DNA from 2 places in the Baekduia sp. Peel2402 genome. Region 2 is predicted to be linked to the other one. Evidence: riboswitches for the same ligand, from Rfam matches in the RefSeq annotation. Region 2 holds a riboswitch; the other holds the start of a gene.
What was found. Region 2 has a riboswitch for ZMP and ZTP ahead of serC (phosphoserine transaminase). Riboswitches for the same ligand answer to the same signal wherever they lie in the genome.
Positions count from the first base shown of each region.

Region 1: another riboswitch for ZMP and ZTP. It lies ahead of glyA (serine hydroxymethyltransferase); the one in region 2 lies ahead of serC (phosphoserine transaminase).

Region 1 is NZ_CP199582.1:1,789,959-1,804,620, forward strand. Features, by position in the region: gene ACT01A_RS08750 (ribonucleotide-diphosphate reductase subunit beta) at 1-828, opposite strand, end outside; gene ACT01A_RS08755 (TetR/AcrR family transcriptional regulator) at 914-1,552, shown strand; gene ACT01A_RS08760 (transglutaminase-like domain-containing protein) at 1,592-2,365, shown strand; gene ACT01A_RS08765 (glycosyltransferase family 4 protein) at 2,371-3,549, opposite strand; gene ACT01A_RS08770 (glycosyltransferase) at 3,602-4,639, shown strand; gene ACT01A_RS08775 (hypothetical protein) at 4,670-4,915, shown strand; gene glyA (serine hydroxymethyltransferase) at 4,854-6,146, opposite strand; ZMP/ZTP riboswitch at 6,175-6,262, opposite strand; gene rpiB (ribose 5-phosphate isomerase B) at 6,269-6,733, opposite strand; gene ACT01A_RS08790 (Sua5/YciO/YrdC/YwlC family protein) at 6,747-7,367, opposite strand; gene prmC (peptide chain release factor N(5)-glutamine methyltransferase) at 7,364-8,209, opposite strand; gene prfA (peptide chain release factor 1) at 8,217-9,263, opposite strand; gene ACT01A_RS08805 (DUF1385 domain-containing protein) at 9,568-10,662, opposite strand; gene rpmE (50S ribosomal protein L31) at 10,675-10,890, opposite strand; gene ACT01A_RS08815 (CARDB domain-containing protein) at 10,937-11,692, opposite strand; gene ACT01A_RS08820 (4Fe-4S dicluster domain-containing protein) at 11,849-13,585, opposite strand; gene ACT01A_RS08825 (electron transfer flavoprotein subunit alpha/FixB family protein) at 13,590-14,561, opposite strand; gene ACT01A_RS08830 (electron transfer flavoprotein subunit beta/FixA family protein) at 14,577-14,662, opposite strand, start outside.
Region 2 is NZ_CP199582.1:733,752-748,413, reverse strand. Features, by position in the region: gene ilvC (ketol-acid reductoisomerase) at 1-653, shown strand, start outside; gene ACT01A_RS03645 (hypothetical protein) at 709-1,776, shown strand; ZMP/ZTP riboswitch at 1,853-1,937, shown strand; gene serC (phosphoserine transaminase) at 1,958-3,091, shown strand; gene serA (phosphoglycerate dehydrogenase) at 3,091-4,719, shown strand; gene ACT01A_RS03630 (extracellular solute-binding protein) at 4,791-6,050, shown strand; gene ACT01A_RS03625 (carbohydrate ABC transporter permease) at 6,125-7,009, shown strand; gene ACT01A_RS03620 (carbohydrate ABC transporter permease) at 7,010-7,840, shown strand; gene ACT01A_RS03615 (ABC transporter ATP-binding protein) at 7,864-9,144, shown strand; gene ACT01A_RS03610 (chromosome partitioning protein ParB) at 9,637-10,479, opposite strand; gene ACT01A_RS03605 (ABC transporter ATP-binding protein) at 10,665-11,825, shown strand; gene ACT01A_RS03600 (polyamine ABC transporter substrate-binding protein) at 11,818-13,056, shown strand; gene ACT01A_RS03595 (ABC transporter permease) at 13,061-13,930, shown strand; gene ACT01A_RS03590 (ABC transporter permease) at 13,930-14,662, shown strand, end outside.

The DNA of each region.
Region 1 (14,662 bases), 1.1 Mb from region 2:
CTCGTCGGAGCGCACGCCGAGGATCTCGTAGGACTCGCCGACCTCGAAGCCGCGCGGCGTCAGCACGCCGGCCGCGATCGGGATCAGCTCGGCGAGCGTCTGCTGGATGCGCCGCGCCAGCGCCGGGTCCTGGCGCGCCTTCTGCTGCAAGAACCAGGTGCCGTAGGCGACGTGGCGGTGCTCGTCCTGGGAGATCTTGCGAAAGCCCTCCAGGAAGCCGGGCAGGATGCCGCGCTGCTCGAAGACGCGCGTGAGCGTGTCCTGGCCGGTCAGCGCGAGCGTGCCCTCGATGACCATGTGGTAGGTCGTGACGAAGTCGACCTTGGCGTCCATGTCGCTCGGATCGGCGAGCAGGCGCTTGTTGGCGTCGACGAGGACCTCGTCGAAGAGCACCTTGAACGCGTCGTTGAGGTCCTCGCGGGCGCGCTCCAGGCGGTCCTCGAAGCTGCCGTCGTGGCCGATGACCTCGCGGTAGAAGTTGTTGAAGTGCTGGGCGTGGCGCGCCTCGTCGACCTGCTGGGTCGTGAGGAAGTGCTCCTCGCTCTGGGTCTCGTAGGCGCCGACCAGGCCGTTGAACTGCGTCGCGACCCGCTCCTCCCCGATGAAGAACGACGACAAGAACCAGACGATGTTGTCCTTGTCCTCGTCGCTCAACGCCGCCCAGTCCTCCCGGTCTTGGGCGAAGTCGATGGTGTGGCTCTGCCAGGGCTGGCGCTCCCACAGCTCATAGAGCTTCTGGGGATCCATCAGCACGACCTTGGAGAGCTTGGACTCGTCGCTGATCGTGCCGACGTCGCCCTGCGAGGTCAGTTCGAGGAGGTTGGCCATAGGAGCGATCCTGACACCCTGTCAAACAGGGTGTCAAGCGATTTTTGACAGGGTGTCAGCCTCCCGCGGGTATCTTGGGATGCAGATGGCCGCCGACGACGAACCTCGCACGACCTCCCCCGTGTCCCATCGCGAGGGACCGGCGACCGCCAAGCGCGCCCAGGTCCAAGCCGACGTCCTGCGCGCCACCGAGGAGCTGCTGGCGTCCGGGTCCTCCTACGCCGACCTCAACGTCGAGAAGATCGCCAAGGCCGCGGGCATCTCGCGCACCGCGTTCTACTTCTACTTCGCCGACAAGCGCGACCTGCTGATGCGGCTGGCGGGCGACGTCACCGAGCTGCTCTACGCGCAGGCCGACATCTGGTTCTCGGGCGACGGCGACCCCGAGCAGGAGATCCGCGAGGCGCTCACGCGGATCGCCGCGCTGTACCGCGAGCACGGCGTGCTGATCCGCGCGATCGTCGAGGTCTCCACCTACGAGGAGGACATCGCGACGTTCTGGCGCGGCCTGCTCCAGCAGTTCGTCGACGCGACCGCGCGCCGGATCGAGACCGAGGCGCACCTGGACCACGACTCCGCCGAGGCGACCGCCTTCGCGCTGACCTGGATGGTCGAGCGCACCTTCTACCAGCAGTTGGTCCAGGACGAGCCCGTGCCCGACGCGCAGCTGATCGCCGCGATCGCGCGCATCTACCGCGGCACGGTCTACGGCGCTAGCGTGTGAGGCGTTCACCGCAACGCCCCTGAGCCGCTGGTCCTCACCGTGGGATGCACCTTCGGCTTCCAGACGCCCCAGCCCGTCGCGGCGGTCCTCCAGGTCGCGCCGTCGGGCTCCGGCCACGAGCTGCGCGCCGAGCGCTGGGAGACCGACGCCTCCCACCACGGCTACCTCGACCTGTATGAGAACCGCTGCGAGCGCTTCACGCTCCCGGCCGGCGCCTCGCGGCTGCGCTACGAGGCCGAGGTCGCGATCGCCGCACCCAGCGACCAGATCGTGCCCGGCGCGGCCGAGACGCCGATCATGGAGCTGGACGACCAGCTCGTCGCGTTCCTGATGCCGAGCCGCTTCTGCCTGCCCGACGAGCTCGGCCACGAGGCCTGGCAGCGTTTCGGCTCGCTGGCCCCGGGCTGGGAGCGCGTGCAGGCGATCGTCGACTTCGTCCACGGCCACCTGGAGTGGGTGGCCGGCGCGTCGAACCCGTGGACGACGGCGGCCGACGCCTACCGCGCCGGCCAGGGCGTATGCCGCGACTTCGCGCACCTGGCGATCACGTTCTGCCGCGCGCTGAACATCCCGGCGCGCTACGTCTTCGGCTACATCCCGGAGATCGACGCGCCGCCGCCGACCGAGCCGATGGACTTCGCCGCGTGGTTCGAGGTCTGGCTCGACGGCGCCTGGCACACCTTCGACGCCCGCAACAACCGCCGCCGCGTCGGGCGCGTGGTGGTCGGCCGCGGCCGCGACGCGATCGACGTCGCGCTGATCACGTCGTTCGGGCCGGTGACGCTGACGGAGTTCGAAGTGCGCGCGGCCTAGTCGGCCTAGTCGCCGCGGATCGCTTCGAACTCCCCCGTCTCCATCTGCCGCTCGACGTCCGCGTCGACCTCGGCCTCGTGCGCCTCGGGCCGCACGCGGCGGATCCGGATCGCGCTCAGGCGCCGCAGCTTGAGGATCTCCAACACGTACACCAAGTAGACCGAGGCGGCCGCGACGACCAGCGCCATCGCGGCGATGACGATCGCCCACCCCGAGTTCAGGTGGCCGTGGTTGTCGGAGTACGGGATGAACCGCAGCGACACGGCGAAGGCGCCGAGCAGCAGCGTCCAGGCGTACAGGTAGATCAACGTCTTGCGCTCGGAGAAGCCGATGCGGCTGAAGCGGTGGTGGAAGTGGTTGGCGTCGGCGACGTAGACCTTGCGCTTGTACTTCATGCGCTTGAGGACCACGAACGTGGTGTCCAAGAACGGCACCATCAGCACGACCAACGGGATGACCAGCGCCAGGACCGCCTGCGTCTTGACCGCGCCCTCGACCGCGACGCAGCCGAGCAGGAAGCCGAGCAGGTTCGCGCCGCAGTCACCCATGTAGATCGACGCCGGCGGGAAGTTGTGCACCAAGAACCCGGCGGCGGCGCCCGCGGTGCAGGCGGCGAGGATCCCGGCGTGGGAGCGATCGAGGTCAAAGGCGATGATCGCGAAGGCGATCGCGGAGATCGCGCAGATCCCGGCGGCGAGGCCGTCGACGCCGTCGCTGAAGTTGACGACGTTCATCATCGCCACCAGGCCGACGACCGTGATCGGCCCGGCGGCGCTGCCGAAGTCGACCGCGCCGAGGAACGGCGCCGTAATGTTGCCGACCTCGACGCCCGCGCTGACCGGCACGACCGCCGCCACGATCTGACCGAGCAGCTTGACCGCCGGGTGCAGGTCGAAGCGGTCGTCGATCGCGCCGACGATCGTGATCAGCGTCGCGCCGACGAGGATTCCGACGAAGCGGTCGTGCGTGCGGCTCGTGGTCTGGATGAAGATCAGCCCGGCGACCAGCGCGCCCGCGTAGATCGCCAGGCCGCCGAGCAGCGGCGTCGACTCGCGCCCGAGGCCGCGCGCCTTGGGCTGGTCCACGGCGCCGACGCGACGGGCGAAGCGCGCCGTCAGCGGCGTCAGGGCCGCCGCCACCGCGAACGCGGCGACGAAGGCGTAGACCGCGTCGATCTCCGTCATCAGGTGTGGAGGGTATTCGGCGCGTCGGCGTGCGAGGCTTCCCCTCGACGCCGTGAAGATCCTGCTCGTCACGCAGATGTGGCCCACGCCGGCCGAGCCCGACCTCGGCAGCTTCCTGCTGCCGTTGCGCCGCGAGCTGATCGCGCAAGGCCATCAGGTCGAGGTTGCGGCGATCGGGCAGCGCGGCGGCGGGAAGGGCAAGTACGCGCGCTTGGCGGCCGACGCGGTGCGCACGGCGCGGCGGATGCGGCCCGACGTGGTCTTCGCGCACTTCCTGTTCCCGGCGGGTTTGGCCGGGCTGGCGGCGGCGCGCGCGGCGAGGGTCCCGCTGGTTGTGATGGCGCACGGGCAGGACGTCGCGAACCTGGAGCGCGCGCCGTTGCGGCTCTCGACGCGGCCGGTCGTGCGGGGCGCGGCGGCGGTGATCGCCAACTCGCGCTGGCTCGCCGACCGCCTGACCGCGCACTTCCCCGGCCTGGCCTGCGACGTGTGCGACCTCGGCGTAGACCTGGCGCAGTTCGACCCGGACGGGACCGCGCCGGCGGAGTGGCCGGGCGGAGCGGCCGCCGCTGGCGGGGACGTGACCCACCCGCGCATCCTCTGCGTCGGCTCGCTGATCGAGCGCAAGAACGTGCTCGCCCTCGCCGACGCCTTTGCGAACCTCGGGCGCGGCTCGCTGACGTTCGTCGGCGACGGCCCGCTGCGCGGCGCGCTCGAAGGCCGTCCGGGCGTCACGGTCGTCGGCCGGGTCCCGCACGACGCGGTGCCGGCCTGGTACGCGGCGTGCGACGTCCTCGCCCAGCCGTCGCGCATCGAGCCCTTCGGCCTGGCGACGCTCGAGGCGATGGCGATGGCGCGCACCGTCGTGGCCACCACGAACGGCGGCCCGCCGGAGTTCGTCACGCCCCAGGCCGGCGTCCTGGTTGACCCCAACGACCCGGCCGCGCTGGCCGCGGCGCTGGCCGCCGCCGCCGCGATGCCGTCGCCCAACGCCGCCGCGCGCGTCGCCGCCGCCGCGCACGACGTCGCGCGCCAGGCTGCCGTCATGGCAGGGATCCTGGCGCGTTCGGGAACCACAGACGTTTCCTGACCAGTCGCCCGTGGAACCAGCAGACGGGTCATGTCCCTGTCCCGTCTGCTGCTCGCCCTGGCCAGCGCGGTCACCGGCTTGGTGATCTCGTGGTGGCTCTATGTCTACGTCGTCGGGTCGATCGGGCCCGTCGAGCTGCTCGAGGTGCTGCTGCTGACGGTCCCGATCGCGATCACGCTCGATCGCCTGGCGCGCCAGGCGATCGCCGCGTCGGTCAGGCGGTCGTCGCCGCGCTCAGCGCCTCGTAGAGCGGGTAGCGCTCCGCGATCGCGCTGACGCGATCGGCCAGCTCGTCGCGCTTGGCGTCGAAGTCCGGCGTCAGGGCGGTGGCGATGATGTCGCCGACCTCGGCGAAGTCCTCGGCCTGCAGGCCGCGGGTCGCAAGCGCGGACGTGCCGACGCGCAGGCCGGACGTGACCATCGGCGGGCGCGGGTCGAACGGCACCGCGTTGCGGTTGACCGTGATGCCGATGTCGTGCAGGCGGTCCTCAGACTGCTGGCCATCGATCTCCGACTCGCGCAGGTCGACCAGCGCGAGGTGCACGTCGGTGCCGCCGGTGAGGACGTCCACGCCGTGGCCTACGGAGACGAGCCTCTCCGCGACCGCCTTCGCGCCGGCGATCGTGCGCTCCTGGCGCTCGCGGAACTGCTCGGAGGCCGCGATCTTGAAGGCCACCGCCTTGCCCGCGATGACCTGCTCCAACGGCCCGCCCTGCTGACCCGGGAAGACACCCGAGTTGATCTTCTTGGCGTACTCCTCCTTGCAGAGGATGAGGCCGCCGCGCGCGCCGCCGAGCGTCTTGTGGACGGTGCTCGTCACGACGTCGGCGTAGGGCACGGGGTTGGGGTGCAGGCCCGCGGCGACGAGGCCCGCGAAGTGCGCCATGTCGACCATCAGCAGCGCGCCGACCTCGTCGGCGATCGCGCGGAAGCGCTCGAAGTCCAGGACGCGCGGGTAGGCCGACCAGCCGGCGAGCAGCAGCTTGGGCTTGCGCTCCTTGGCGATCCGCTCGACCTCGTCCATGTCGATCAGCGAGCTCTCGCGGTCGACCTCGTAAGGAGCGATGTCGTAGAGGCGGCCGGACACGTTGAGCTTCATGCCGTGGCTGAGGTGGCCGCCGTGCGGGAGCGAGAGGCCCATGATCGTGTCGCCCGGCTGCAGCAGCGCGTGGTAGACGGAGGCGTTGGCCTGCGCGCCGGCGTGCGGCTGGACGTTGGCGTGCTCGGCGCCGAAGAGCGACTTCGCGCGGTCGATCGCGAGCTGCTCGATGATGTCGACGAACTCACAGCCGCCGTAGTAGCGACGGCCCGGGTAGCCCTCGGCGTACTTGTTGGTGAGGACGCTGCCCTGCGCCTCGAGGATCGCCTGCGGGACGAAGTTCTCCGAAGCGATCATCTCCAGCGTGGTCTGCTGGCGGTTCAGCTCCTTGGCGATCGCGTCGGCGATCTCCGGGTCCAGTTCGGCAAGCGACTGGGTGAAGAAGTCGGGGCTCAGATCGGAAGACACGGCGCTGCTCCTTTGGGAAGGATCCGATGGATTGGGCCCAGGCGCGCGGCAAAGAAGTGCTGCTCGTCGCTCCCCGGAGGTCGATTCCTCCCTCGGCGCCAGTCGCGACGCCTTCGACGGTATCAGCCGACGGCCGGAGACTGAACGGCACTGCCGTCCAGATCCGCAATCTGCGACACGCGGCGCGCGTGGCGACCGCCCTCGAAGGCGGTGCGCAGGAAGCGTGCGACGATCGCGTCGGCGGCGTCGGGCGCCAGGCGCGCGCCGCTGAGCGTCACGGTGTTGGCGTCGTTGTGGCGGCGGGCCATCTCGACCTCGGACGGGTCATGCGCGTTGACGGCGCGGACGCCCGCGACCTTGTTGGCGACGATCGCGACGCCGACGCCCGAGCCGCACGCCAGCACGGCGCGCTCAGCCTGGCCCGCGGAGACCAGGCGCGCGGCCTGCTCGGCGAAGGCCGGGTAGTCGACCGAGTCGGGCGTCTCGGTCCCGACATCCATGACCTCGTGCCCGGAGGCGAGCAGCACGGCCTTGACGTGCTCCTTGAGGTGGTAGCCCGCGTGGTCCGACCCGACGGCGATCACCATGGCGGCCCGCAATCTACAGCGAAGACAGCGTGGCCGCCACGCAACTTTCCGCGACCGCGCCCTCGCGGATCACGTCCCACGATCCGTCGTCTTCGAAGCGGCGCAGGTCGACGACGGTCGACGCGGTGCCGTCCAGCTCGCCGGCGTCGAGGAGCAGGTCGGCCTGGTCGAGGATCGGTCGCGGGATGTCGGCGAGGCGGCGGGCGTCCGCGCCACCCGACGGGTTGGCCGAGGACTGCAGGACCGGCCAGCGCACGGCGGCCAGCGCGGTGGCGGTCGGCGCGAGGGCGGGGACGCGCAGGCCGACGGTGGTCGGATCGGGGCCACACGCCAGCGGGAAGCGCTCCGCCGGGTTGGGCAGCAGCAGCGTGACCGCGCCGGGCAGCAGGCCTTCGAGCGCGGTCGTCGTGCGCGGACCCAGCTCCGGCAGCGCGGCCAGCGCGAGGTCTAAGTTGAAGAACATCACCGCGGCGGGCTTGTCCGGCCGGCGCCCCTTGATGGCGTACAGGCGCTCGACGGCCTCGCGCGACGCGACGTCGCAGGCCAGGCCGTAGACCGTGTCGGCACCGAAGACCGCGACGCCGCCGACCGCCATGCAGCGCTCGAAGGTGGCGGCCTGCTCGGTGGTGATCATCGTTCGCCCAGGACCACGCGCTCGTGGCCGGCGAGGTCGGTGACGGTCGTGACCTCCGGGAAGCCCACGGCGGCGACCAGCGCGCGGACCGACGGCGCCTGGCCGGCGCCGACCTCCAGCGCGACGGTGGTCGCCTGCGTCTGCGCGGCCTGCGTGAGCAGCGGGCGGATCGTCCGCAGGCCGTCGGCGCCGGCGAAGAGCGCCAGGCCGGGCTCGTGGCGGACGACCTCGGGCATCATCGTCGGGCGGTCGCCGTCCGGGATGTAGGGCGGGTTGGAGACGATGACGTCGACGTGCGGGTCGACGCCGTCGAGGAGGTCGCCCTGGGAGAAGGAGACCTTGAGGTTGAGCTTTTCTGCGTTCGCGCGGGCCACGGCGAGCGCGTCGGGCGAGACGTCAGAGGCGCTGACCTTGAGGTCGGGCCGCTCGTCCTTGAGCGCTAGTGCGATGGCGCCGCTGCCGGTGCCGACGTCGTGGACGCGCGCGCCTTGGGGCAGGTCGAGCAGCGCTTCTACGAGGTGCTCGGTCTCCGGGCGCGGGACGAGCACGCGCTGGTCGACGAGCAGGTCGAGGTGGCGGAAGCCCTTGTGCCCGACGAGGTAGGCGACCGGGACGCGCTCGACGGTCCGGCGGCGGATCGCGTCGCGGAACCAGCGGGCGGCGTCGCCGGTGACCTCGCGGTCGGGATCGAGCCACAGCGCGGTGCGATCGACGCCGAGCGCGTGGCCGAGCAGGATCTCGGCGTCGAGGCGCGGCGTGTCGACGCGCGCGCCGTTCAGCGCGACGAGCGCGCTGTCGAGCGCCTCGCGGACCCCGACGCCGGCGAAGGGCGAGGACGCCATCGATGAGCTAGGCCGCGGCCTGGCTCTCGAGGCCGCGGCGCTTCTCGTCGTCCTGCAACGCGGCGGTGAACTCGTCGAGCTCGCCCGCGAGCACGTCGTCGAGGTTGTGGGCGGTGAGCTTGATGCGATGGTCGGTCACGCGGCGCTCGCCGTAGTTGTAGGTCCTGATCTTCTCGGCGCGATCGCCGGTGCCGACCTGCGAGCGCCGGGCCTCGGCGGAGGCTGCCTGCTGCTCGGCCAGCGCGGCCTCGTAGAGGCGCGCGCGCAGGACGCGCATCGCCTTCTCGCGGTTCTGCAGCTGGGACTTCTCGTCCTGCATCGCGACCGCGATCCCTGAGGGCTTGTGCGTGATCCGCACCGCCGAGTCGGTGGTGTTGACCGACTGGCCGCCCGGGCCGCCGGAGCGGTAGACGTCGATCTGCAGGTCGTTGGGGTCGATGTGGACGTCGACGTCCTCGGCCTCGGGCAGCACCGCGACGGTGGCGGTCGACGTGTGGATCCGGCCCTGGGACTCGGTGGCGGGCACGCGCTGCACGCGGTGGGTCCCGCCCTCGAACTTGAAGATCGAGTACGCGCCGTCACCCTTGACCGCGAACGTGTACTTGCCGTCGCCGACGTCCATGGGCTCTGTGGAATACCCGCGACGCTCGGCGTAGCGGGTGAACATCCGGTAGAGATCGCCCGCCCAGAGGCCGGCCTCCTCCCCACCCGCGCCACCCTGGATCTCGACGATCACGTTCTTGTCGTCATTGGGATCCGGCTCGACCATCGACAGCCGGATCTCCTCTTCCAGCTCCTCGATCTTGGCCTCGGAGCTCTTAAGCAGCTCACGGAACTCGGGATCCTCGCCCTCGGCCAGCAGCTCGCGCGCACCCGCGGCGTCGTCGGACGCATGCCGCCACTCCTCCGCCAGCTTCGCGGCAGGCTCCAGCCGCCGGTACTCCCGACCGACCTCGGCATACCGGTTGCGATCACCGATCACCTCCGGATCGGTCATCTGGCGGCCGACCTCGGCGAAGCGGGTCTCGATCTGCTCGACGAGGGACTCGATCATGCGACGTTTGAGGCTACCGCCCGGGACGCAGGGACGCCGGGACAACGCGACCGCCCGCGGGACACGATCGAACGGCACGTTCGTGTCGCTATGGAACACAAACATGCCGTTGGACCCGGCGAGCAGAGACGCGGGTCGCTCCCGCGTCGCATACCGACGCCGAAGCGACCCGGACCTCCGAGTTGCCCCGACGGCCGAGGTTCACCCACCCGCGGGCACTCGAACGCCACACGGCTGGGATACGCCGCTCGCTTGGCGGCGGCGCGTGGCGCTTAGGCCACTCGCTTGGCGGCGCTCAGCGCCGTCATGCGACAACCTCCATGCCCACCTTCTCCTCGTCCGTCGCACCCAGGGGGTTCTCGACGTCGAGGACGGCGTTCATGGCGGCGATGGCGACGGCGAGCTGGTCCAGGTCGGGCTCGCGGGTCGTCAGCTTCTGGAGCATCAGGCCGGGGTACATGACGGCGCGGACCCAGCCGCGGCGGCGGTTCTTGCCGGCGTACTTGATCAGCTCGAAGGAGATGCCGGCGATCAGCGGGACGCCGATGATGCGGGTCGCCACGAGCCAGTACCAGGCGGGCAGACCGATCGGCGCGAAGACGAAGATCGCGACGATCATGACCACCAGCAGGAAGCTCGTCCCGCAGCGGGGATGAAGGCGGGAGAACTTCTGGGCGTTCTCGGGCGTCAGCTCCAGCCCGGCCTCGTAACACGAGATCGTCTTGTGCTCGGCGCCGTGGTACTCGAAGACCCGTCGCAGATCGCGGAGCTTGCTCAACATCAGCAAGTACCCCAAGAAGATCGCGGTGCGCACGACGCCCTCGACCAGCCAGAACAGCAGCGAGGAGTCGAGCTGGTCCTTGATCAGCGACGTCAGCCCGACCGGCACGACGAAGAATAGGCCGACCGCCAACAACAGCGCGACCAGCACGGTGCCGAACCAGACGCCGCCCGAGATCTCCTTCTCGTCCTCGGGCACCTGCGCGTTGGCGCTGATCGCCAGCGCCTTGAAGCCGATCGACAGCGACTCGCCCAGGGCGATGACGCCGCGCAGAAGCGGCAGTCGGTAGAAGCGGTGCTTCTTGAGGATGCTCGTCAGCGGCTCGCTGACGACCTCGATCTCGCCGAGGGGCACCTCCTCCGACTCCAAGCCGCCTTGCTTGAGCTGCTCGGGCAGCGGCTTGCGGACCGCGACGGCCCACGTGGAGATGCCGCGCATCATCACGCCCTCGAGGACGGCCTGGCCGCCTACGGGGGCGTCGCGGATGGCGACGAGATCGCCGCTGAAGGCTCCCTCGCCCTGCGCGACGGCAGGGACGGGAGCTTCAACGACGGGCGAAGCGGACGCACCGGCGCCGACGGCGGGTGCGCCGTCGGCGGGGCGCGGTGCGTCCGACATCGCGCGGGCTTGCTAGTCCTTCGTGCCGGCGGCGCGCGCCTGGCGACGCTTGAAGCGGTCGATACGGCCGCCCGTGTCCATGATCTTCTGCTTGCCCGTGTAGAACGGGTGGCACTGCGAGCAGACCTCGACGTGGATCTCAGCCTGCGTCGAGCGCGTGTAGAAGTCGTTGCCACACGTACAGGTGACGTGCGAAACGACGTACTCCGGGTGAATGGCGGTCTTCATGATCGAGATCCAGTGTAGCGTCACGCCACCGTCTGGAACCCGTCCCTCAGGCCAGCGGGCAGGGGCGTTGGACGACGTTGGCGGCCTCGTCGCTCTCGTCGACCGCGTTGGCCACGTCGAGCGTCACCGTGATCGTCGATCCCGGCGAGCACCGCGGCGCCGCCACGGCCCCGCTTCCGCGCTCGCCGGCGTCCAGCGGACCGAGGATCGCCGGGTCCGACGTGACGCCGCCGACGGTCACCGTCACTGCAAACGGCTCGGCCTCCGAATGCCCCTCGTTGCTGACGGCGACCGTGTACGCAGCGCGCCCCGGCCCCGCCGCCACCGCGTCCAGCCCGCCCAGCACCAGGTCGGGCCGCGGATCGGCGACCTCGCAGGTCGCCGACGTCCGCGACGTGGTCTTCGTCACGTGGTTCTTGGCGTCCAGCCAGCGGAACGTGATCACGACGCGGTACCCCGCCGGCGCCGTCAGCGCCTCGATCCGCTTGGTGAACACGAACGCGCTGCGCCCCGGGTCGGCCTTCTCCCAGGACCCCCAGCCGGGAACCGCGACCTTCTTGAACGTCCCCTTCGGCCCGGTCCCTGACCGCTGCATCAGCAGGAACCTCATCTGCATGCGCTTGGCGCCCGAGGCCGACATCGACCCCGTGAACGCCGCGGCGCGCTCGGAGTCGGCGGTGCCCGTGGTGCAGTCGGCCACCTTCGCGGCCAGCGAGATCTTGGCCGACGCGGCAGGCGCCGAGGCGGGCAGGGCGAGCGAGAGCGCGGCGAGGGCGAGGAGGAAGGGACGTCGGAGCGGCATGCGGCATCCGTTTGAACAGGTGCGGACCCGAATGGTTGCGCAGACATCGCACAACGAGAAGGGGCGCCCTTTCAGGCGCCCCTCTCCGCTGCTTGCGGGTTTTGCCCTCTGGGCAAACACCCGCGACCGAAGCTCGCCCTCTGGGCGAGTCTTCGGCTACGTCTGCTGGTACAGCGGCCCGTCGCCGCCCTCGGGCGTCGTCAGGCGACCGCCCTTGGCCGTGATCGCGCCGCACTGCACGCAGTTGGTGTAGTTGACGATCACGTCGACGTTGCCGTGCTCCGGCGCGTCCTCCGGGATCTCGTACACGCCGGCCGGGCACATCCAGCGCCACGTCTCCGCGACCTCGCGCGGGACGTTCTTCTTGACGCGGATGTGGTTCGGCGCATCATCGCGGGTCGCGTTGCCCGTGATGAACACCGAGGACAGCTTGTCGAACGTGTACTTGCCGTCCGGCTTGGGGTAGCCGTCCTTCGTGTTGCCGATGAACATCGGCTTCTTGTCCTGCTTGTGCCACGCCAGCTTGCCGGGCGGGAACTTGCCCTTGGTGACGATCGCCGCGTTGACCAGCGGACCGCCGCGCAGGAAGCCCTTCTGGAACGGCTGGCGCGTGTTGCGGACCTGGTAGAGCTCCTTGCCGATCGACGACTCCTCGACGGCGTCCTCGTAGGACTCCAGGGAGGTGTTGCCGTTCTTGAGGGCGTTGTAGATCGCCTCGCCGGCCAGGATGCCCGACTTGATGCAGTGGTGGACGCCCTTCAGCGCCACCGTGTCGACCATGCCCGCCGAGTCGCCGACCAGCAGCGCGCCCGGCATCGTCAGTTTGGGCATCGACCAGTAGCCGCCGCCCGGCAGCGCCTTGGCGCCCCAGCCGACGCGCTCGCCGCCCTCGAGGATCTTGCGCACGAGCGGGTGCAGCTTGAACTGCTGCAGCAGGTCGTGAACCGACGTGGTCGCGTCGGCGTAGTCGAGGTCGACGACGAAGCCGATCGAGACCAGGTCGTCCCCGGTCTTCTCGTCCTTCATCGGGTAGATCCAGGTGCCGCCGATCTGGCCGTACTTGGCCGAGATCTTGACCGGCCACGGGCCGATCGTGTGGATCAGGCGATCCAGCGGCTTGGCGACCTTCCAGATCTCCTTGACCCCGAGCTCCCAGGTCTGCGGCTCAGCGCCGGCAGCCAGGTCGAACTCGCGGATCGCGGGACCGGTGAGGTGACCCCAGCAGCCTTCGGCCAGCACCGTGAACTGCGCGGTGATGTCCGTGCCGGGCTCGAAGTTGCCCAGCGGCTCGCCGTCCTTGCCACGGCCCTTGTCGCCGGAGCGGACGCCGCGGACGCGGCCGTCCTCGACGAGCAGCTGCGTCGCCGCGGTCTCGGTCAGGACGTAGGCCCCGCCCTCCTCCGCGAGCCGCTGCTGGAACCGGGCCAGCGCCGACACCGAGATGACCTCGTTGCCGTGGTTCTTAAACGGCGGCGGCGGCGGGATCCGGATCGCGAGCTTGGAGGTCGGCGTCATGTAGACGGCCTCCTTGTGGACCTCGCCGTACGCCCACCCCTCCTTGCGCCAGTCCTCGCGCGAGTACTCGGGGTACAGCTCCTCCAGCGGCCCCGGCCGAACGACCGCGCCGGACAGGTTGTGCCCGCCGCAGACCTTGGCCTTCTCGATGACCGCTACGGGGACCTCGCCCAGACGCTCCATCGTCTCCGGATCGTCCGCGAGGAGCTGCAGGAGCCGGTTGGCCGTGGCGAGGCCCGCCGTGCCGCCGCCAACGATGGCGACGCCGACGTCGATGCGCTCGTCCTCGGGATCCAGCTCCCGCTTGATGAACTCCTTCTGGGTGTCGACCGGCGGCGGGTACGCCGCCGGTGCCACCTTGCCGTTGCGGCCGGCCATGGTCCTAGCCCTTGCGGGCCTTCACCGCCTCGGTCAGCTTCGGGAGGATCTTGTTCAGGTCGCCGACGATGCCGAGATCCGAGAACTCGAAGATCGGGGCGTTGGCGTCCTTGTTGATGGCCACGATGTTCTCCGAGGCCTGCATGCCCACCTTGTGCTGGATCGCGCCGGAGATGCCCGCCGCGAGGTACAGCTTCGGCGCGACGGTCTTGCCCGTCTGGCCGATCTGCGCCGCGTAGGGGTACCAGCCGGCGTCGACCACCGCGCGCGTGGCGGCGACGGCGGAGTTGCCGCCGAAGGCCTTCGCGAGGTCGGCGCAGAGCTCGAAGCCCTCGGCCTTGCCGAGGCCACGGCCACCGGCGACGAGGATGTTCGCGCCCTCGATGTCGACGTCGGCGCCGCGCTGCTCACCGCGCGTGACGATCGTCGCCTGCTGCGCCTGCGGCGACAGCTCGACCGAGATGTTCTCGACCGGCGCGTCGCTGCCGGTCTCCTTGATCTCGAACGCGTTCAGGCGGGCGATGATGATGCCCTTGCCCTTGTAGCGGGAGGTGGAGATCGACGAGTCGCCGAGGATCGGGCGCTCGGCGACGAGCTTGCCGCCGTCGACGTTGACGCCTGTGACCTCCATGGTCACGCCGGCGTTGATGCGCGCGGCCAAACCAGCGCCGATCTCGAAGCCCAGGAGGCCGCCGCCGAAGACGGCGTACTCGTAGCCGCCGTTGTCGAACAGCTTGCCCAGGACGCCGATGACCGGGCCCGCGAGGCCCTCGGGGCCCTCAGCCTTGATGACCTTCTTGGCGCCGTACTTACCGAGCGTGGCGGCCAGCTCGTCGCTGATGCCCTCGCCGATGACGACCGCGTGGGCCTCGCCGCCCAGCTCGCCCGCGAGGCGCGAGGCCTCGGAGACGGCGCCGAGCGAGTTCTTGTTGAAGGCGCCCTCGTAGTGGAGCGCGTAGACCAGGATGTTGCTCATCGCTGTCAGTCCTCTCTAAGCCAGGAGCTTGCGCTCGTCGAGCCAGGCCACGATCTTGGCCACGGTGTCATCCGTGTCCTCGTCTTCGATGATCGTGCCGG
Region 2 (14,662 bases):
AGGTCGAGCCGCCCGCGGGCGTCGACGTCGGCCTGGCCGCCCCGAAGGGCCCCGGCCACCTCGTGCGCCGCCAGTACACCGAGGGCTCCGGCGTCCCCGGCCTCGTCGCGATCCACCAGGACGCCACGGGCAACGCCAAGGCGCTCGCGCTGGCCTACGCCAAGGGCATCGGCTGCACCCGCGGCGGCGTGTTCGACACGACCTTCAAGGAAGAGACCGAGACCGACCTCTTCGGCGAGCAGGCCGTCCTCTGCGGCGGCGCGTCCGCGCTGGTCCAGGCCGGCTTCGACACGCTGGTCGAGGCGGGCTACGACCCGCAGATGGCCTACTTCGAGTGCCTCCACGAGCTCAAGCTGATCGTGGACCTCATGTACGAGAAGGGCCTCTCGGGCATGCGCTACTCGATCTCCAACACGGCCGAGTACGGCGACTACACGCGCGGCCCGCGCGTCGTCAACGACGACACGCGCGCCGAGATGAAGAAGATCCTCGGCGAGATCCAGGACGGCACCTTCGCGCGCGAGTGGATCGCCGAGAACCGGGCCGGCCAGGAGAACTTCAAGCGCATCCGCGCTGAGCAGGCCGACACGCAGGTCGAGCACGTCGGCAAGGAGCTGCGCTCGCACATGGACTGGATCCAGACCGAGTTCTAGGTCTGATCCGCCGCGCCGGACGATGAGTTCGGCGCGGCGACCCGGTCGGAGGGACATGGCTCCTCCCACCGAATCGCTCTGGCCGCGGCTGGCGGACCTGCCGCTGACCGTTGAGGCGTGCGAGTACGACCGGCTGCACGCCGCCTTCCCGCAGGACTTCGAGCGCGTCACGACGCACGTGCGCCTCATCGGCGCCGGCGTCGACGGGCTGGGGGAGGACGTCTCGATCCACGTCGAGGACGGCGGCTCGCTGCACGAGACGCAGCTGGAGCTGCCGCTCGCCGGCGAGTGGACGCTCGCGTCCTTCACCGACCACCTCGCGACGCTCGACCCGTGGGTCGTGCCGCCCGAGTGGGAGCCGGCCCGGCGCTGGCGCAACTGGGCGTTTGAGTCCGCGGCGCTGGACCTCGCGCTGCGCCAGGCCGGTCGCGCCCTGCACGACGTGCTCGGCCTGGAGCCCCAGCCGGTGCGGTTCGTCAACTCGCTGGGCCTGGGCGAGGAGCCGTCGGCCGACCACGTCCACCGGCGGCTCGACCGCGCGCCGAGCGTGCGTTTCAAGCTCGACGCCGAGACGACCTGGTCGCCGGAGCTGATCGACGCGCTCGCGGCGACCGGCGCGGTCGACACGATCGACTTCAAGGGCCACTACGGCATGGAGGTCAAGCACCCGGAGCGCCTCGGCGCGCTGTACGACCAGCTCGTCGCCGCGTTCCCGGACGCCTACCTGGAGGACCCGCACGACCTCCCGGAGATCACGGCCAGGCTCGCCGGCCACGTCGACCGCGTCTCCTACGACGCGCCGATCCACGATGCCGACGACATCGGCGCCACGCCCCTGCCGGCGCGCGTGGTCAACGTCAAGCCGTCGCGCATCGGCGGCGTCCGTGAGCTGCTGGAGGTCTACGCACGCTGCGCCGCGCAGCAGCGGCCGATGTACGGCGGCGGCATGGGCGAGCTCGGCGTCGGCCGCGGCCAGATCGAGCTGCTGGCCGCGCTCTTTCACCCCGATGCGCCCAACGACGTCGCCCCGAGCGTCTTCCACGCCGATGATCCGGCGGACGCGCTGCCGGCCAGCCCGCTGCCTCCGCGCCCCGACGCGATCGGGTTCCGCTGGCTGACCTAGCGCGGACCGACTAGCCGGATCGGCCGGTGTTCACTGTCCGGCAACGGGACCCACCGCGACTCGTTCGGTACTCTCCAGAAGCCGTCGCGACTGGCGTCTCTGAGGTGGGCTACCACCGGGGAGCGGCGGCCCAAGAACCGCCGCACGCCTGGGCACCTTCATCCCGACCCCGAGGAGCCCCATGACGACGAGCGCAAGCACGCTCACCATCCCCGAAGACCTCAAGCCGGCCGATGGGCGATTCGGCTGCGGCCCGTCGAAGGTGCGGCCGGAGCAGCTCGCCACGCTGGCGACGCGCGACGCGCACCTGCTCGGCACGTCGCACCGCCAGAAGCCGGTCAAGGACCTCGTCGGACGCGTCCGCTCTGGCCTGAGCGACCTCTTCAGCCTCCCCGAGGGCTACGTCGTCGCGCTGGGCAACGGCGGCACGACCGCCTTCTGGGACGCCGCCGCCGCCGGGATCATCCGCGAGCGCTCGCTGCACCTCAGCTACGGCGAGTTCTCCAACAAGTTCGCCAACGTCGCCAAGGGCGCGCCGTTCCTGGCCGACCCGACCGTGATCAAGGCCGAGCCGGGCGACGCGCCCGCGCCGCAGTTCCAGGCCGGACACGACGTCGTCGCCTGGGCCCACAACGAGACCTCGACCGGCGTCATGGTCGGAATCGAGCGCCCGGCCGGCAGCGACGGCGCGCTGGTCGCCATCGACGCCACCTCCGGCGCCGGCGGCCTGCCCGTCGACGTCAGCCAGACCGACGTGTACTACTTCGCGCCCCAGAAGTGCTTCGCCGCCGACGGCGGCCTCTGGCTCGCGCTGCTCAGCCCCGCCGCGCAGGAGCGCATCGCCGAGGTCGGCGCGCGCACCGACCGCTGGATCCCCGAGTTCCTGTCGCTGACCACGGCGCTGGACAACTCGCTCAAGGATCAGACCTACAACACGCCCGCGCTCGGCACGCTCATCCTGCTCAACGCGCAGTTGGAGTGGATGAACGAGAACGGCGGCCTGGACTTCGCGGTCGGCCGCACGCGCGAGTCGTCGGAGGCGCTGTACGGCTGGGCCGAGGCGAGCGAGTACGCGACGCCGTTCGTGACCGATCCCGCCAAGCGCTCCTACGTCGTCGGCACGATCGACTTCGACGAGAAGATCGACGCCGCCGCCGTCGCCAAGGCGCTGCGCGAGAACGGCATCGTCGACACCGAGCCCTACCGCAAGCTGGGCCGCAACCAGCTGCGCATCGGCATGTTCCCGGCCATCGAGCCCGAGGACGTGCGCCAGCTGACCAAGTCCATCGACTACGTCGTGGAGGCCCAGGCCTAATGAGCGGGAACGGCAACGGCGCCACGCGCGTCCTGGTGGCCGAGAAGATCGGCGCGAGCGGGATCAACCTGCTCAAGGAGCACTTCGACGTCACGACGGCGTTCGACGTCGAGGGCTTCGACTTCGCGGCGGAGATCGGCAACTACGACGGCCTCCTGATCCGCTCGGCCACCAAGATGACGGCCGACCTCATCGAGAAGGCCACCAACCTGAAGGCCATCGGCCGCGCCGGCGTCGGCGTCGACAACGTCGACGTCCCCGCCGCGACCAAGCGCGGGATCATCGTCGCCAACGCGCCGGAGTCCAACGTCGTCACCGCCGCCGAGCACACGATGGCGCTGCTGCTCGCCCTGGCCCGCAACGTGCCCCAGGCCCACGCGGCGCTCAGCGGCGAGGGCAAGTGGGAGCGCTCGAAGTGGTCCGGCGTCGAGCTGGACGGCAAGGTCCTCGGCATTCTCGGCTTCGGCCGCATCGGCCAGCTCGTGGCCGCGCGCGCCAAGTCCTTCGGGATGCGGGTGCTCGCGTTCGACCCCTTCGTCAGCGCCGAGCGCTACAAGGACCTCGGCGTCGAGAAGGCCGAGAACTCCGACGCCGTCTACGCCGAGGCCGACTTCCTCACGCTGCACCTGCCCAAGACGCCCGACACCGAGGGCTGGCTCGACGCCGAGGCCATTGCCAAGTGCAAGGACGGCGTCAAGGTCCTCAACGTCGCCCGTGGGCCGCTGATCAACGACGAGGACCTGATCGCCGCGCTGGACAGCGGCAAGGTCGGCGGCGCGGCGCTGGACGTCTTCCGCTCCGAGCCGCTCACCGAGTCGCCGTACTTCGGCCGCCCCAACGTGATCGTGACGCCGCACCTGGGCGCCTCGACCGCCGAGGCGACCGACCGCGCCGGCTTCCAGGCCGCCGAGCAGGTCGTCGCCGCCCTGACCGGCGGCTCGGTCACCACCGCGGTCAACGTCCCGGCGATCAAGGCGGAGGACTTGGAGGTCCTCGGTCCGTACGCGCCGCTGTGCCAGCAGCTCGGCCACGTCGCGATGGTCCTCGCCGAGGGCAGCAGCGTCGAGAAGATCGAGATCGAGCTGCTCGGCCGGATCGCCGACTTCGACACGCGGCCGTTGGCCACCGCCACGCTGCTCGGCGTCCTCGCGGGCAAGACCGAGGAGGAGCTGAACGTCGTCAACGCGCCGTCGATCGCCAAGGAGCGCGGCATCGAGGTCGTCGAGGTCAAGAACGACAGCTCGCGCGACTTCGAGAACCTGGTGCGCATCACCGTGCACTCGGGCGACGGTCGCGAGCGCGTCGTCGGCACCACGTTCGGCCGCAAGAACCGCCCGCACCTCCTGGAGGCGTGGGGCCAGCGGCTCGACGTCCAGCTCGACGACCACCTCGCGGTCTTCCGCTACGGCGACCGCCCCGGCGTCATCGGCCGCATCGGCACCGCCTTCGGCGAGGCCGGCGTGAACATCGTCTCGGCCGCCGTCGGCCGCACCGACGAGGACGGCGACGCCACTGTCGCCGGCGAGGCCGTCATGGTCGTCACCACCGACGCGCCCGTCCCGCGCGACGTCGTCGACGCCATCGCGGCGTCCGACGGCTTCAGCGGCGGCCGCGCGATCACGCTCTAGCACGTCACACCGGAAAGGCGCCCCGAACCCAAGGTTCGGGGCGCCTGGTCCTGGGTACCGAACCTGACGTCATGTCGAGTCGGGTCACCTCGGTCCTGGCGCTGGTCGCAGCTGCCTTCGTGGTGGCTGCCTGCGGCGGCGGGGAAAGCAGCAACAGCGGCACGGTCACGCTGAACTGGTGGGCGGGCAACCAGCCCGGCGGCTCGTTCCAGAAGGCGGCTGAATACTGCTCTCAGCAGTCCAAGGGCGAGTACACCATCAAGGTGAACCTGCTCGGCACCGACGCTGACAGCCAGCGCCAGTCGCTGGTGCGGCGGCTGGCCGCGGGCGACTCCTCGATCGACCTGATGGCGATGGACGTCGTCTGGACCGCGGAGTTCGCGGAGGCCAAGTGGATCCTGCCGTTCCCGGCCGACAAGGTCGCCGAGCTGAAGAAGGATCGCCTCGAAGGCCCGCTGAAGACCGCCGAGTACGACAACAAGCTCTACGCCGCGCCGGGCAACTCCAACACCCAGCTGCTCTGGTACCGCAAGTCGCAGCTGAAGGGCAAGTCAGTGCCCAAGACGTGGGACCAGCTCATCGACACGGCCAAAGAGCTGAAGACGACCATCGCCTACACCAACGCGCAGTACGAGGGCACGACCGTGTGGTTCAACTCGGTCCTCCAGAGCGCGGGCGGGTCGATCCTCGACGGCACCGACAAGGTCGGCCTCCAGCAGGAGCCGTCGCTCAAGGCCATCGGCATCATGCAGCGCTTCGCGCAAGGCCCGGGCAACCCGTCGCTGCCGGCCGCCAAGGAGGACCAGGCGCGCCAGGCCTTCGAGGTCCCGACCGGCACGGCGTTCGAGCTCAACTACCCGTTCGTGTACGCCTCGGCCCAGAGCAACACCACGGTCAAGGGCTTGAAGGACGACATCGCCTGGGCGCCCTACCCGAGCGTCAAGGAGGGCGGCGAGGCCCGCGCCCCGATCGGCGGCTTCAACTGGGGCGTCGGCGCCCACACCAAGCACAGCCAGGAGGCCTTCGACGCCGCCACGTGCTTGGCCTCCGAGCAGCCCGAGCGCCTCTACGCGCAGCTCGACTCGCTGCCCCCGACGCTGTCGGCGGTCTACGCCGACCCCAAGTTCAAGAAGTCCTATCCCTTCTCCGAGATCGTCAAGGAGCAGCTCGATGCTGCCGGCGTGCGGCCCGTGACGCCGCTGTACGCCGACGTCTCGCTCGCGGTCTCCTCGACGCTGTCGCCCGCCGCTGACATCAAGGACCCGCAGACGACGCTGGACAAGCTCAAGAAGCGCCTCGGCGACGCGCTCGAATCGAAGGGGCTGCTGTGAGCTCGACGACGCCAACCGCTGCCGGTGCTGAGATCGAGCGTGGCGCGCTGAAGGAGAGCGGCGCCAAGCCGCGCCTGAGCGAGCGCACCCGCGCCGAGCGCAAGCTGGGGTGGATGCTCTGCGCGCCCGCCGTGGTCGTGATGCTCGCGGTCACCGCGTACCCGATCCTCTACGCGATCTGGTTGTCGCTGCACCGCAGCGACCTGCGCTTCCCGGACCGCACCGCCTGGGTCGGCCTCGACAACTACATCACGGTGTTGTCGTCCAACCTGTGGTGGAAGGATCTCGGCCACACGATGATCCTGACCGTGCTGTCGGTGATCATCGAGCTGGTCCTCGGCATGTTGTTGGCCTTGGCGATGCACCGCGCGATCATGGGCCGCGGCCTGATTCGCACCAGCGCGTTGGTGCCCTACGGCATCGTCACGGTCGTCGCCGCGTTCGCGTGGCGGCTGGCGTTCTCCAAGGCCGACGGCGGTTTCGTCCCGGCCGTGCTGAACCTCCAGGACGACCCGCTGATCACGACCTGGTCGACCTACCTGACGGCGATCCTGGCCGAGGTCTGGAAGACGACGCCGTTCATGGCCTTGCTGTTGCTATCCGGCCTGGCGCTGGTGCCCGACGACCTGCACGAGGCGGCCAAGGTCGACGGCGCCTCCACGTGGCAGCGCTTCTGGAAGATCACGATCCCGCTGATGAAGCCGGCGATCCTGGTCGCGCTGCTGTTCCGCACGCTGGACGCCTTCCGGATCTTCGACACGGTCCAGGTGCTGTCCAACGGCTCCAACCGCGCGATCGAGACGGTCTCGCAGCTGTCGTACAACACGCTGCTGATCCGCCTCAACCTGGGGCTCGGCTCGGCGGTGTCGGTGTTGGTCTTCGTGTGCGTGTTGTTGATCGCGTTCCTGTACGTCAAGTTCCTGGGGGCCAACCTGGCCCAGCAGCGGGGTGAGAACTAGATGGCCGTCGATCGCAAGAAGTGGTTCGGGTGGGCCGGCGCCGAGGCCGTCATCGTCGTCGCCGCGCTGTTCCCGGTGCTGTGGCTGCTGTCGCTGTCGCTGAAGGACCCGGCGACGGTCAACGACGGCCGGCTCATTCCCAAGACGTTCTCGTTTGACAGCTACAGCTCGATCTTCGACCAGGACATCTTCACCAAGGCCTTGCGCAACTCGCTCGGGATCGCGGCGATCTCGACGATCATCGCGGTGACCCTGGCGTCGATGGCGGCCTACGCGATCGCGCGCCTGGACTTCCCGGGCAAGCGCCTGATCCTCAGTGCCTCGCTGGCGATCGCGATGTTCCCGCCGGTGTCGATCGTCGGCCCGCTGTACGACATGTGGCGCACGCTCGGCCTCTACGACACGTGGGCCGGCCTGATCATCCCCTACATGACGTTCACGCTGCCGCTGGCGATCTTCACGCTCAGCGCGTTCTTCCGCGAGATACCGTGGGAGCTCGAACAGGCGGCCCAGATGGACGGCGCGACGCCGGCGCAGGCGTTCCGCAAGGTCATCCTGCCTCTGGCGGCGCCGGGCGTGTTCACGACGGCGATCCTGGTGTTCATCTACGCCTGGAACGACTTCGTCTTCGCGCTATCGCTGACGTCGACGACCAAGGCACAGACGGTTCCGCCCGCGATCCAGAGCTTTACCGGCGTGTCGCAGTTCACGGCGCCGACAGGCGCGATCGCGGCGGCGGCCATCATCGTGACGATCCCAATCGTCCTGATGGTCCTCTTCTTCCAACGGCGGATCGTGGCGGGCCTGACGGCCGGCGCGGTCAAGGGCTAGACGGGTTCCAAGGAGCGAGTCCCATGGCGGGCATCACCCTCGACGACATCACCAAGCGCTACGACGACGGCTACGAGGCGGTCAAGCACCTCGACCTCGAGATCGGCGACGGCGAGTTCCTGATCCTGGTCGGGCCGTCGGGCTGTGGCAAGTCAACGGCATTGCGAATGGTCGCGGGCCTGGAGGACATCACCGACGGGCGGCTGCTGATCGACGGCCAGGTCGTCAACGACAAGGCGCCCAAAGACCGCGACATCGCGATGGTCTTCCAGTCCTACGCGCTGTACCCGCACATGACGGTGGGCGAGAACATGGCCTTCCCGCTGCGGCTGGCCAAGCTGCCGGACGCGGAGATCAAGGAGCGCGTCGACAAGACCGCCAAGATCCTGGATCTGACCCAGCACCTGGACCGCAAGCCGGCCAACCTGTCGGGCGGCCAGCGTCAGCGCGTGGCGATGGGGCGGGCGATCGTGCGCTCGCCAAAGGCGTTCTTGATGGACGAGCCGCTCTCGAACCTCGACGCGAAGCTGCGCGTGCAGATGCGCGCCGAGGTCTCGCGGATCCAGAAGCGCCTGGAGACGACGACGATCTACGTCACGCACGACCAGACCGAGGCAATGACCTTGGGTGATCGCGTCGCCGTGATGCGCGCGGGGATCCTGCAGCAGGTCGACTCGCCGAAGAACCTCTACGAGCGGCCCGACAACCTCTTCGTCGCGGGCTTCATCGGCTCGCCGTCGATGAACTTCTTCAGCGGCAAGGTCGACGGGGACACCCTGAAGCTCCCGTTCGCCGACATCCCGCTGACCGACGCCCACCGCCGCGCGCTGTCCGATGGCGACGCGGGCCGCGGCGACCTCGTCGTCGGCATCCGGCCCGAGCACTTCGAAGACGCCTCGCTCGTCGGCGAGCAGTCCTCGCACGGCGTGGAGTTCGAGGCGCCGATCGACATCACCGAGTCGATGGGCTCCGAGGTCTACGCCTACTTCAACTACGAAGGCTCGGGCCCCGACCACGACGAGCTCGCCGACCTCGCCGCCGAGAGCGGCGCCGCCGACCTCCCGGACACCGAAGGCCGCGCCGTCGCGCGCCTGGACGCGGAGACCTCGGTCAAGACGGGGGAGAAGGCGCGGCTGTGGATGGACACGAGCCGGATCCACCTGTTCCACGGGGAGGACGGCCGGGCGCTGCGGGCTTCGGATGGCGACGCCGCCGCCTCGTCGGGTGCTGGCCGCTTCGCCCGCGATGCCGACGCCTCCGACACATCGGCTTCTGACGTACCGCCCGCGCAGCCGCAGGCCTGAATCATCAAGGGCGTGAGGCCGTTGAGGCGTGGCGACCGTCTTCGGTGTGGATCGTCGCTTGTGGCGTTGCCGGCGGCGGGGATTTACAGCCGCATCAAGACATCAGACTCGGCCTCCACGGCGGTCCCTCGACCGCCGGGGTTCGAGGGACCAGGGGTTTCGGAGATCCGGGTCGCTGCAACCGGAATATGTCCGGCTCAAGCGACCCGCACCTCGAAATCGGGGTCCGGGTCGAGTTAGCGTCGATATACGACGCTAAAACGACCCGGACCCCCAATCGAGCGTCCTTCGGGCCCGAACCCTCAAACCCCAGGGTCGACGGACGCCCCTTGAGGCCCGGATTAATGTCTTGATGCGCTGTTAAATCCCCGCCGCCGGCAGCGCCCACCACGACGATCCACGCACACGGCGGTCGCCACGCCACACCGCTCTCACACCCTTTGATGAGCGAAGAACCACCAACGCCCCGCGCACCACCATCAACGCCGAGGCTCACGCGGACGACGACCGCCCCTCCGCATCCCGCAGCCGCGCCAGCACGTCCTCGCTCCACTCGTGCGTGCGCAGCAGCCGGTAGCGGTCGGATCCAACCCGCAGATAGGCGTCGGCCTCGGTCCCGGAGCGACCCAGCATCCCCGCGTCGCGAAGCAGCGTCACCACCGGCACGTACTCCTCCTCGTACCAGCGCCGCGCCAGCTCGCGCCGATCGATCAAGCGCGAATGCTCCTGACACCACCGCCAGCCCCAGGCCTCGACGTTCTCCGCCAGCCTCCCGAAGTCCCACGGATCGCTCGGCCGCACCCGCTCGCGCGCCTCACGCGGCAGCGGCACGCGCTCGAAGAAGACGCGCTCGTGGGACTTCAGCGGCAAGTCGGCGCGCAGCAGGTCCCGCCCGGCGCCCACGCGGGTCACGACGTCGGTCACGTGCGCCTCGATGTCGCCATGACCCAAAGCCCGTGCGACCGACACCCGATGGTGCCCGTCGCGGACGAAGTACGCGTCGCCGACCCGGTAGACATCGATCGGCGGCATCGGCTCGCCGCGCCGCATCGCCGCCGCGATCCGCTCCCAGCGCGCGCGCACCGCCGGCGACGTCGGCCGGAAGTGCCGGTCAAAGCCCTGCAACTTGTCGACCGTCCCGACGATCGCATCCAACGGGATGACGCGAAGCCCCGCGTCGCGCTCTTGCAGGCGTCCCAGCGCGCCGACGACCTCGTCGAAGGGCAGGATGTGGTCGACGTCGCCGGGCTCGCGCCGCATCCACCGCAGCAGGCGGGACAAGGCCAGGCGGCGGCGCGCGCGCAGGAAGTCGTCCTGGGCGTCGGCACCTGCCATGCCGGTGGTGCGCGGGGGCACCTTCAGTGTCTACCCGCCAGATGGCACCCCCGACCGCGTGCTCCACATCGGACAACGCTGATGCCGAACCGTCGACCGCGAGGCCGAAAGCGCGTTGACTGGGGTGCGTAGGCGTTACTAGGTTTGGACGATCCGGTGAAGGGCCACACGAGGAGGGCCATGTAATGGAGGGGTCACCGACCGCCGCCCCAGATGCGGGCGAGCGCCCCGGCGCGCAAAACGCGTCGGCGGAAGCGGACATCCGTCTCGAGAACGTCACGAAGCGCTTCGGCGACGCGGTCGCCGTCGACGACTTGACGTTGTCGATCGAACGCGGCGCGTTCTACGCGCTGTTGGGCCCGTCGGGCTGCGGCAAGACGACGACGCTGCGCATGATCGGCGGGTTCGAGGACCCGACCGCGGGCGTGGTCTACCTGGGCGGCCAAGCCGTCACAGACCTGCCGCCCTACAAGCGCGACGTCAACACGGTCTTTCAGTCCTACGCGTTGTTCCCGCACTTGAGCGTCGAGCGCAACGTCGCCTTCGGCCTGGAGCGCAAGGGCGTCGCCAAGGCCGAGGCCAAGACGCGCGTCGGCGAGGCGCTGGAGATGGTCCAGCTCGGCCCGCTGGCCAAGCGCAAGCCCGGCCAGCTCTCCGGCGGCCAGGCCCAGCGCGTCGCGCTGGCCCGCGCGCTGGTCAACCGCCCGCGCGCGCTGCTGCTCGACGAGCCGCTCGGCGCGCTGGACCTGCGCCTGCGCAAGCAGCTCCAGATCGAGCTCAAGCGCATCCAGCAGGAGGTCGGGATCACGTTCGTGCACGTGACCCACGACCAGGAGGAGGCCATGTCGATGGCCGACACGATCGCGGTCATGAACAAGGGCCGGATCGAGCAGGCCGGCACCGCCGAGGACCTCTACGAGCGCCCGCACACCGCGTTCGTCGCCAACTTCCTCGGGATCTCGAACCTCGTCGACGGCAAGGTGCTGGAGCGCGGCGCCGAGATCGCGCGCGTCGAGACGCCCGACGGCACGGTCTCCGTCCCGTGCGCCCGCATGGACGAGGCGCCCGGCGATGCGGTCCGCATCGGCGTGCGGCCCGAGAAGGTCGAGCTGGTCCCGGCCGCCGACGGCGTCCCCGCTGGCCGCAACGCCTTGCGCGGCACGGTCACGGTCGCGTCGTTCCTCGGCGTGTCGATCCAGTACGTGATCACCGCGCCGGGCGGGGAGGAGCTGACGGTCATCGCGCCCAACAGCGGTGCCGCGCAGCCCGCGGGCCTGGGCGTCGGCAACGAGGTCCTGCTGACCTGGGACCCGCAGCACACCTTCGTCGTCACCCGGGATGCCTGAGCAGCCGCGCGACGCCGACGTCGAGCGGGCGCTGGAGCGCCTGCTCTTCGACGAAGGCGGCCCGGACCACGTCGGCGGCGTCAACCGCCGGCGCTTCCTCGGCCGCGGCGGGGCCGCCGCCCTCGGCCTGACCGCCCTGGGCTCCGCGCTGGCGGGCTGCTCGATCGAGGGCGAGGCCCAGAACGCCGTCGACGCCAAGAAGAAAGTCACGGTCAACCACCCGAAGGCCTCGATGGCCGGGATGGTGTGGGCGAACTGGCCGCTGTACATCGACGAGCACTCGCTGAAGACCTTCGACAAGCGCTACGGCACCAAGGTCAAGTACGTCGAGGAGATCAACGACAACTTCGAGTTCTTCGGCAAGGTCCGCCAGCAGCTGGCGACCGGGCGCGACATCGGCCGCGACATCGTGACGCTGACCGACTACATGGCCGCCCGCTGGGTCCGCGACGGCTACACGACGCCGCTGGACAAGAAGAACATCCCGAACATCAAGAACCTGGTCTCCAACCTCAAGTCGATCAACTACGACCCGCAGCGCACCTACACGCTGCCGTGGCAGTCCGGCGGCACCGGGATCGGCTACAACCCCAAGAAGACCGGGCGCAAGCTGGAGAGCGTCAACGACCTCTTCGACCCCGCCTTCAAGGGCCGCGTGACGATGCTCTCCGAGCCCTACGACACCGCCTGCCTGGTGCTGCTGGGCATGGGGATCGACGCGTCGAAGGCCTCGATCGACGAGATCCTCAAGGCGATCGACAAGATCAAGACCGCCAAGGACGCCGGGCAGATCCGCCGCTTCACCGGCAACGACTACACGACCGATCTGGCCAAGGGCAACGTCTGGGTCTCGGTCGCCTACTCCGGCGACCTCGTGCAGCTCCAAGCCGACAACCCCGACCTGGAGTTCATCTACCCCAAGGAGGGCGCCATGTTGTTCACCGACAACATGATGATGCCCAAGCCGGTGAGCCATCCGTATGGGGCCGAGGTGCTCATGAACTATTACTACGAGCCCGAGGTCGCGGCCAAGGTGGCGGCGTACGTGAACTACATCACGCCGGTGAACGGGGCCAAGGAGGTCCTGCTCAAGACCGACCCCGACATCGCCAACAACCCGCTGATCTTCCCGCCCGACGACGTCCGGGCCCGGCTGCACGCCTATCCGGCGCTGACGCCCGCCGAAGAGCGCGAGATGCAGTCGGCGATGGCCGACGTGACAGGGGCCTGAGCCGATGCTGCGACTGAGCCTCCGCACCCGCCGCTCGCTGCTGCCCTACCTGTTCCTCGGGCCGGGCCTGCTGTGGCTGATCGTCTTCTACGCGATCCCGCTGGTCAACCAGCTCGGCGTGTCGCTGATGACCGGCAACCCTGAGCAGGGCTACACCCTGCAGTGGCACTGGGCGACCTACTCCGACGCGATCAGCGACTACTCCACGCAGTTTGGCCGCTCGATCCTCTACGCCGGCATCGCCACGGTCCTGTGCGTGATCATCGCCTTCCCGCTGGCCTACTTCATGGCCTACAAGGCGGGCCGGTGGAAGAACTTCATGCTGCTGCTGGTGATCCTGCCGTTCTTCACGTCCTACGTGCTGCGGACGGTCTCCTGGCAGCTGATCCTCAACGACAACGGCTGGGTCGTCGCGCGGCTGCAGGACGTTGGGCTGCTGAGCAACGACGGCCGCCTGCTGGCGACGACCAAGGCCGTGATCGCCGGCATCACCTACAACTTCCTGCCGTTCATGGCGTTGCCGTTGTACGTCAGCCTGGAGAAGATCGACCGCAGGCTCATCGAGGCGGCCACCGATCTCTACGCGAGCCGCACCACCGCGTTTCGCAAGGTCACCCTGCCGCTGGCGCTGCCCGGCATCTTCGCCGGCTCGTTGCTGACGTTCATCCCGGCCTGCGGTGACTTCATCAACGCCGCGCTGCTCGGGACGCCCAAGCAGTACATGATCGGCAACGTCATCCAGAGCAAGTTCCTCAACATCCTGGACTACCCGACGGCCGCGGCGCTGTCGTTCATCCTGATGACGGGGATCCTGATCGGCATCCTGCTCTACGCCAGGGTGCTCGGGACCAAGTCGCTGCGGGAGGCCGTGTGATGCTCAACAACAACCGCCTGCGCAACGGGTTGCTCGGGGTCTGGTCGGGGCTCGCGCTCCTGTACCTGTTCATCCCGATCTTCATCGTCATCCTCTACTCGTTCAACGACAACAAGGGGCGCTTTAACTTCACGTGGCAGGGCTTCACGCTGAAGCACTGGGCGCACCCGTTCTCCAACAGCGACCTGACGACGGCGCTGCAGAACTCGTTGATCATCGCGCTGGCGACGACGGTCATCGCCGTCGCCCTGGGCACGTTCATGGCGCTGGCGCTGGTCCGCTACGGCTTCCGCGGCAAGGCCGTGACCGACATGTTCGTGTTCTTGCCGCTGGCCACGCCCGAGGTCGTCCTCGGCGCCGCGCTGCTGGGCCTGTTCCTGACCGCGCACGTCGACACGGGCATGGTCACGATCATCATCGCCCACGTGATGTTCACGGTGTCCTACGTGGTGGTGACGGTGAGAGCCCGACTAGAGGGCATGGACCGACATATTGAGGAAGCGGCGATGGACCTCGGGGCCGCCGAGTGGACGACGTTCCGCAAGGTGACGCTGCCGATGATCGCGCCGGGCGTGGCGTCGGCCGCGCTGCTGGCCGCCGCGATCTCGGTCGACGACTACGTCGTGACGTCGTTCAACGCCGGCTCGACGCAGACGTTCCCGCTGTTCATCTTCGGCGCGACGCGCCAGGGCGTCCCGGCAGAGGTCAACGTGCTGGCGACGATGCTGCTGC